DNA from 2 places in the Lactococcus sp. S64 genome. Region 2 is predicted to be linked to the other one. Evidence: predicted binding sites of a transcription regulator. Region 2 holds the regulator's gene; the other holds the start of a gene.
The links. Region 2 encodes Rex, which represses fermentation and respiration genes when NADH is low (regulators of the CRP and FNR family bind a similar motif). Its sites were predicted from a motif close to TTGTGAANTANTTCACAA; they were not measured.
Positions count from the first base shown of each region.

Region 1: a site for Rex is predicted at 2,889-2,906, ahead of pflB (formate C-acetyltransferase). Genes of this name have one in related genera too.

Region 1 is NZ_JACVUQ010000002.1:190,062-194,652, forward strand. It holds gene coaE (dephospho-CoA kinase) at 1-242, opposite strand, end outside; gene pflB (formate C-acetyltransferase) at 374-2,737, opposite strand; gene IAE51_RS03305 (magnesium transporter CorA family protein) at 2,998-3,915, opposite strand; gene IAE51_RS03310 (class I adenylate-forming enzyme family protein) at 4,107-4,591, shown strand, end outside.
Region 2 is NZ_JACVUQ010000001.1:109,617-114,207, reverse strand. It holds gene IAE51_RS00540 (ABC-F family ATP-binding cassette domain-containing protein) at 1-730, opposite strand, end outside; gene IAE51_RS00535 (Spx/MgsR family RNA polymerase-binding regulatory protein) at 908-1,300, opposite strand; gene IAE51_RS00530 (redox-sensing transcriptional repressor Rex) at 1,525-2,175, shown strand; gene radC (DNA repair protein RadC) at 2,262-2,942, opposite strand; gene glmS (glutamine--fructose-6-phosphate transaminase (isomerizing)) at 3,073-4,591, opposite strand, start outside.

The sequences.
Region 1 (4,591 bases), on a different contig from region 2:
CGCTCTTTTGGATCAGAAAAAACTAAAGCTCCTAATTTTTCACGATTTAACTGTCCATTGTCAGCAATAAAATCTAAACCGTAAGTTTCTACTATTGCCTTGTAAAGTTTTCCGCCAGGTTCTTGTAATTGACGGACAACTTTGTCAGCATCAATCACTTGATAACCCTCAGAAATCAAAAAATCAACCACCGTTGATTTCCCACTCGCAATTCCGCCTGTCAATCCAATTACCATTTTCATTCATCTATTTTAGCATAAAATTTAACTTTCTTAAACTAAAAACAATAGTTTTTAACTATTATGATTAATTTTTTCGTAAAAAAAGTCTGTCAGTAAAACTGACAGACCGAATATTCATTAAATTTTAAGAATTAGATGTTTGAAGTATGCATTACTTCTTCATCATCGTTTGAAAGAACTTCATGGAAGACACGTTCAGTTAATTCTTGTTTTTGTTCTGGTGTGAGGTATTTAGTATTGACACAGTAACCAGAGATACGAACGATAACATCTTCACCACGCATGATTTTATCGTAAACATCTTTAAGGTCCATTACGTTCAAGTTAACGTGTTGACCTGCAAATTCAGTACCATTAATCAAAGCACCTGGTGTGAAGTATCCATCAAGAATTTGAACCAAGTTATCCACTTGTTCATCACGAGTTTTACCAAGTGCACGAGGTGAAACTTGAGTAGTCAATGAAATACCATCATTTGCATCTTTGAATTCCAATTTAGCCAATGAGCGAAGGTTTTGCAACCAACCACCCTTAGCTTTATTAGATGGGTTAGCACCTGGTGAGAAGAATTCAAGTTTAGATTTGTTTACTGTACCATCTTCATTGAGGAATACTCCTTTATGCACTGGAGAATTACCAGTTTGTTTAGAGTAAGCAACGTTAGATGTAATTGTCAAAAGTGAAACAGTAGCTTCAGCATTTTTGTAAAGTTTGTGTGAAGCTAATTTTTCATGGTACATTTTCATGACAAGTTTAGCAATATCATCAGCACGATCATCATCTTCACCATAACGAGGGAAATCACCTTCTACTTCGTAATCGTAGATATAGCCATTTTCATCACGCAATGTTTTAACTTTAGCATATTTAATTGCTGAAAGTGAATCAACTGTATTTGCGAATCCACAGATACCAAATCCCATGTTAGCACGAACTTTAGTAGGCAAGAAGGCCATTTGAACTGCTTCATAGTTATATTTATCAGTCATGTAATGAATGATATTCATTGCATCAACATAAGTATCAGTCAACCAGTCGAGAGATTTGTCAAAGTTTTCCATAACTGTATCATAGTCAAGAATTTCGTCACGAACAGGTTCGATGTCGAATACTTTATAATCTTTATGAACGTCATCATAACCACCGTTCAAACCAGTCAACATTGCTTTCAAGACGTTTACACGCGCACCAAAGTATTGGAGGTTATGACGTCCTTCTTCATTTTCTGGATCAAGTGGTGAGACACAACAAGAGATACATGACATTTCGCCATATCCATCTTTAGCCATTGTTTCAACACCTTCATATTGAATAGAAGAATGCTTGTGGCTCATAGACATTGAATAACGTTTGAATGAATAAGGAAGTTTAGAATCCCAAAGAACTGTCAAGTTTGGTTCTGGAGCATTTCCGATTGTATCAAGTGTGTTCAAGAAACGGTAGTCCATTTTAGTGACACGGTGACGTCCGTCATTACCCATACCAGCCATAGATGTCGTGATGAATGTTGGGTCACCAGAATAAAGTTCATCATAAGCAGCTGCACGAGCAAATTTCATTGTACGGAGTTTCAAAACGAAATCATCAACAAATTCTTGAATTTCTTGTTCAGTAAATGTTCCACGAGCAAGGTCACGTTCTGCAAAGATATCAAGAACGATTGGAACACGTCCAAGTGAAGTTGCAGCTCCATTAATGACACGACATACTGCCATATAAGCGATGTTAACCCATTGGATTGCTTCTTTTACGTTCATAGCTGGACGTGAAACATCAAGACCATATAAAGCACCAAAGTTTACAACTTCTTGCAAAGCTTGGTATTGCATATTAATTTCTTCTTTAAGACGAATGTTTTCTTCGTTAATTTCAGTGATTGCATCCCATTCTTTTGCTTTTTCCTTCATAAGGTAATCAGCACCGTAAAGGGCAAGACGTGCATAGACACCAATGATACGTCCACGAGAATAAGCATCTGGCAAACCTGTTACAGTATGAGCATGACGTGCTTTACGAATTGCTGAAGTATAAGCACGGAAGATTCCATCATTTACAGAAGTCATTGTTTGTGACAAAACATCATGCAAGCCTGGGTCAACTGAGAGACCGTGTTCTGTCAAAATCTTTTCAGCAACACGAAGTCCACCTCTTGGCATGAAATTCAAGCGGAAAAGTTCGCTATTTTGCATCCCATAGATAAGTTCAAGTTCTTTATCATTAGCATCGATATATCCAGCAGGGATTTTATCAATAGAGGTTACGCGGTCAGTATCGAAGGGAAATCCTACTTCTTCGTAGTGATTTTTTGTATCTTCAATAATTTTCTTTACTTTAAGTGTACGTTCTGTTGGCCCAGCAAGAAAGCTTTCATCACCATCATATGGTTTGTAGTTTTCTTGTACAAAGCGAGTAACGCTTGCTTTATCACGCCAGTTGGTTCCTTTAAAACCATCCCAAGCTTGTTCAAAGATATTTTCCGTAACTTCGGTTTTCATTTTGAAATCTCCTTTGTTCTTTCTGTTTCAAATTACAACTTCATTATATCATACAGTTTGAGAATAGCAAACAGAATTCAAGAGAAATTACAGATTCTTTACTAATACAGTTCCAATTATTTTAATATCTGTTATACTTTTTTAAAACGTTTTCATAAATAATTCACAAAATAGTTTTAACAAACATTGCTAACTTCATAATCTGCAATCACTAATTAATTTTTTCACAAAGAGCAAAAAAATGGAGATTTTTCTCCATTTTATAACATATCTTTTTTATGTAACCACCAAGTGACCCAAACACATAATAAAATTCCTAGAACTAAAATAAGCCAAACCATCCAATTAAAATTTTGACCAGGAATTGGAACATTCATTCCGTAAAAACCAACAATTACTGCTGGAATCCCTAGAACGAAAGTAGCTGATGTCATGATTTTCATGACAATGTTCAAGTTATTAGAGACAATGTTTGAGAACAAATCTCGGAGATTTTCTAGTAACTTGAGCTGAATCTTGGTTTCTGTATAAGCTTGGTCTGTTTCGACAAAAATATCATAAATCTTTTCAGCAAAACCGTCTTCATCATCTTCTCTCAAGTAATCAATAAAATCCTGAAGTACTTGCATATTATTGTGCAAGGCATCTTCAAAATAAATTAAACTTGCTTGAATGGCAATCAAATCAACAATTTGGTCGTTCTTTGTTGAATTTTTGATTCCCTGTTCAAGTCTGCGACGCCTTGTTCGGAAATCTCTCAAATAATCATGGAAAGTGTGTGTCATTTGATACATCACTTGAAAAATAACTTGATGTTTGTAGCGTTTATAATCATATTCACGCTCGAAAATTAAGCCATTATCAATCTCATGATTAAGTGCTAAAATAACCGATTCATTTTTAGTCCAAACCAAAGAATATGGAAAAGTCGCCACTTCTCCATAATTAGAAAGTGCAGGATATTGTAAGAGAATCAGATTATTATCATTATCATCTGTTTCAAAACGGGCATTTTCATAGTCATCCAAAATTCCTGATAAATAGTCAAAAGGGAAGTCATAGTATTCAGAAATATTCCCAATTTCTTCACGTGTTGGATTGAGAACATAGGTGAAATTCTTCATTTCAGAGGTTGAAATTAATTTTTTTTCGTTGGATAGTTCATAATTTTTAATCATTTTCCTATCTATCCCTTCTTTTCCTGATAAAAGAGGATTGGAATCCTCTTAGTGTCCCTTTAATTGTAGCAGATTTTAGACTTTTTTTCCGAGTATTTTATTCTCTACGACTTAAGAAAACATTTACATTAACTATTGGTCTAAAGAATACTTTGTGATATAATAAACTTATTAACTTGAGGAGATTTTTTTTGAAATTCAAACACGAACCCCTAAATTTGTATCTAAACTTTAAAAAATCAGCTGAACAGTTTCCTGATAGCCCAATTATCTTTGATGAAGCTGTTGGAGCTTTCCCTGAACTAGCTCTTGAAACGACTTACCAAAAGACTCATCAAGCAATTGTTGATAAGGCAAGTCTCTTATCTGAGTTGGGAATCAAAAAATCGGATAAAGTCATTATTTTTAAATCAAGTGCTTTTGATACCTATCTTTTAGCTGTTGCTGTTTCTTATCTAGGCGCTGTTCCAGCAATGATTTCTTATCATCTTCCTGCCCAAACAATGGATATTTTAGCTGGACGTTTAGGCAATCCTTGGCTCATTTATGACCAAGTTACTGACAAAACTGTAAATGAAATGAAGAATCTTGAAGATTCTAAAAAACTTTCTGTCAGTAAATTTGCTTTGGAAAAACCTACTCAAATTGCTGACAGTCAGCAATTGGCCAGTGATGA
Region 2 (4,591 bases):
AATTTCCAGAAAAACGAGTCAATTCTCCTCTAGATAATTCTAAGACTTCATTAACCACTTTATCCAAAAAGTAGCGGTCATGACTGACAATTAATAAACTACCTTCGTAATTTTTAAGGTAATTTTCAAGCCAAGCTAAAGTTTCAATATCTAAGTGGTTAGTTGGTTCATCCAAAATCAAAAGTTGTGGTCTTTCAAGCAACATCTTAGCAAGAGCCAAACGTGTTTTTTGTCCCCCCGATAAACTTGAAATTTCTCTTTCCCACATTGTTTCATCAAAGCGAAAACCATTTAAGACAGACTTAATTTCAGATTCATAAGTAAATCCATTTTTCATCCGAAATTCTTCTGATAAAGCATCGTAACGTTTCATCAAAGCTGTCAATTCATCCCCAGCAAGTTCTCCCATTCGCAATTCCATCTGGCGCAATTGTTTTTCCATTTGGCGAAGCGAATCAAAAACAGAGAGCATTTCGGCAAATATTGTCCTTGAGGAATTCAGCCCAGTATCTTGCGCTAAATAATTCATTGTCAAATCTTTGGTCTTGGATACAGTTCCGCGACTCGCTTCTTCAACTCCAGCAATAATTTTAAGCAAGGTTGACTTACCAGCTCCATTTCGGCCAACTAGGGCAATTCTTGAATGGTCTTGTAAACTAAAATTGATATTTTCAAATAAAACATCGCCACCAAAAGTGCGTGCAATTCCATTCCCTTGCAGTAAAATCATGATATTTATCCTCTTCGTTAAATCTCAAAGCATATTTTTAATACTTCGTTTTCCCTTTTCATATGATAGAAAAGCAGTCCTTCTATTATAGCATTTAAGGCAAGTTTTTTGTAGTTCTTCCAAATTCTTAAAATTAAAAAGCTTACCAAATCTGATAAGCTAAAAATAAAATTAATATTAGACTAAAATTAATCTTTCGCGCAATTCAATTCTCCTAACTTCTGGTGGAATAAACGCTCTGATTCCATCCTCGTTAAAACCAATCAATAGACAGTCCTCGTCAAAAATTAATGGTCGTTTTAGAAGACGTGGATTTTCCTGAATTAATTCAAAAGCTTTTTCTAGTCCTAATTCATCGAAATTATAATTTAAAGATGCGTATGTTTTCCCTCGGGTCGCAATTATATCCTCAAATCCGTTTTCAGTCAAGGATAAAATTTTGATTAAATCATCTTTTTCCATAACATCTTTTGATAAATTAATTTCTTCAAATTCAATGTGATGTTTACGTAACCATTTTTTAGCTTTTCTACAAGATGAACATGAACCACTAAGATAAATTTTAATCATATTTTCTCCCTATCTATTTTTTCATATTTCTATTCTAACATGAAAGCGCCTTAATTAAAAGGGGAAAATAAATATTTTTTTAGAATTGTAATCAATTTCTCATTTTTTGTGAATATTCCATTCCTTTTGTTTGATAATTTCACAAATTTTTGATAAAATTATCACAAAGAAACTAAATATTAATTAGTTTTAATAAAATCGAATTAAATTTTTGAGGTATAACAATGACTGATCATAAACCAAGCAAAAGCTTGCCTAAAGCAACTGCTAAACGACTGCCACAGTACTATCGACTGTTCAAAAGTCTTGTCGAAGAAAATGTGACACGCACAAACTCACAACTTATTTCAGAAAAAATTGGAGTAGATGCTGCCACAATTCGCCGAGATTTCTCTTTATTTGGCGAATTAGGCCGACGTGGATACGGCTATGAAACGAAAGTGCTCCGTGATTTCTTTGGAGAACTTCTTGGCCAAGACCAAGAAACGCATATCGCTCTAATTGGTGTCGGAAATCTCGGTCGTGCATTACTTCATTATCAATTCCAAGATAGAAACAAAATGAGAATCACGCAAGCCTATGATATTTCTGGCAATCCCTTAGTTGGAACACAAACAGATGATGGAATTCCAATTTATAATATTTCTGATTTAGAAAAAAATGTTAAAAAATCGGATATCAAAACAGCAATTCTCTCTGTTCGCAAAGAAAATGCCCAAGAAGTTGTTGACACTCTAGTCAAAGCTGGTATCAAAGGTTTCCTAAACTTTGCCCCAATTCGTTTGAAAGTCCCTTCAGATGTGGTTGTTCAATCAATTGACTTAACTAAGGAGCTGCAAACACTACTATTTTTCATGGGAGCTCAAGAAAACTAAATTAGTACAAAATAAAAGAACAGTTTTTATTGACTGTTCTTTTTCTTTTCTTTATAGTTGAGAAGTGATTGTTTGTTATATAATCTTCATTTTCTGATCTCTTCTTCCCGAAAACTAAAATAATTACCAGCCCCTACAATAATATGGTCAATAAAATTGATCCCCACATCCTCACAAGATTTTTTTATTTTGTCAGTAAATATTTTATCAGCCTGACTGGGTCGTAAATTTCCTGAGGGATGATTATGTGCAACTAACAGTCCTACTGAGAGATTTTTTATTGCATGATAAAGAATCTCTCTAGGGCTTGCAGTTGCCTGATTAACCGCCCCTATAAAAATTGTCTTTTTTTCAATAATTCGATTTTGACCATCTAAATAAGTCGCCACAAGATGCTCTTGCTCAAAATTTTGCATTTCAAAAGCAAGACTCAGGCCATACTCTCTGGAACTCAAAACTTGACCGTAACGTTTTCTATTAGTGGTTTGTATTCTTTTTCCAAATTCAATCATTGCTCGAATTTCAATGGATTTTGCCAGTCCAATGCCTGAAATTTCTCTGAGTTCATTAATTGAAGCTTTGCGCAAATTATCCAAAGTTTCAAAATGTTGAAGAATTTCCAAGGCCAAATTTAATGATGAGTATTTTTTTGTCCCTGTTCGCAATAATATCGCTAACAGCTCAACATCAGACAAGCACTCTTCTCCTAAAAATTCTAAGCGTTCCCTAGGTTGCATCGGATACGGATTTTCTCTTAGTTCATACATACTATTATATACGGAAAAATCTGGCCTTTGTCACTGACAAAAGATTAATTAACCAAAAAAGTTCTGATGAATCTCAGAACTTTTTATTTTTAGTTATCATTTTACTGACAGAAATTTCTGTCAGTAACTTTTATTCAACTGTTACTGCTTTAGCTAAATTACGTGGTTTATCAACATCAAGTCCACGTTGCATTGACGCATAATAAGCAATTAACTGTGTTGGAATAACCATTGAAATTGCTGACAAATAAGGATGAACTTGGTTGACAACAATTGTATCATCTTCACGAGCCACTCCTTCTTCAACAATTGTGATAGCTGAGGCTCCACGAGCCACTGTTTCCATTACATTTCCACGAGTATGAGCTGCTACTTCTTCATTATTAGAAATTAAAGCAAGTACTGGAGTTCCTTTTTCAATCAATGAAATCGTTCCATGTTTTAATTCTCCAGCAGCAAATCCTTCACATTGAATATAAGAAATTTCTTTTAATTTGAGAGAAGCTTCCATTGCTACATAATAATCTTGTTTTCGACCAATATAGAAGGCATTGCGAGTAGTTGGCAATAAGTCAGCTACAATTGCTGCAATTTCATCCTTTTCAGATAAAGTGGCTTCAATTGATTGAGCAACTAAAGACAATTCTTTAACTAAATCAAATTCTTTTGCTTTAACTTCCCCTTCAGCCTCACCAACTGCCTTTGCAAGAAAAGCCAAGGTTGCAATTTGTCCTGTATATGCTTTGGTTGAAGCAACTGCAATTTCTGGTCCAGCACCGATTAACATTGTATAAGTTGCTTCGCGTGACAAAGTAGAACCGGGAACATTTGTAACTGTTAAGCTTGGAAGTCCTAATTCATTTACTTTTACTAAAACCTGACGGCTGTCAGCCGTTTCCCCAGACTGTGAAAGGAAAATAAAGAATGGTTTTTGGCTCAGTAAAGGCATATCATAGCCCCATTCTGAAGCAAGACCAAGTTCAACCGGTGTATTTGTCAAAGATTCAAGCATCATTTTTGCCCCAAAACCTGCATGATAAGACGTTCCGGCGGCAATAATATAAATACGATCAGCCTCTTGAATTCCTTTGATAATGTCTTGATCAACTTTCATTGTTCCATCTTCATTTGCATAAGTCGCAATGAGTTTACGCATAACTGCGGGTTGCTCATCAATTTCTTTGAGCATGTAGAAAGGATAAGTTCCTTTTCCAATGTCAGATAAATCAAGTTCAGCTGTGTATGACTCACGTGAAAGTACATTACCTTCGTAATCCATAACTGTAACATTATCTTTTGTTAACACAACAAGCTCTTTATCGTGAATTTCCATAAATTCAGACGTTTCACGAATCATCGCCATAGCATCTGAGCAGACCATGTTGTAGCCTTCGCCAAGGCCGATTAATAATGGTGATTTATTTTTGGCAACATAAATCACTTCTGCATCTTCGCTATCCATAAGAGCAAAGGCATAAGAACCTTGAATTAAGCTTAGAGCTTTTTTGAATGCTTCAAGTGTTGATAGTCCTTCTTCTTCAGCAAATTTAGCAATTAAATGAATCGCAATTTCAGTATCGGTTTGTCCTTTAAAAGTATCATTCATCAAAAATTCGTTTTTAAGTTCAACAAAATTTTCAATCACACCA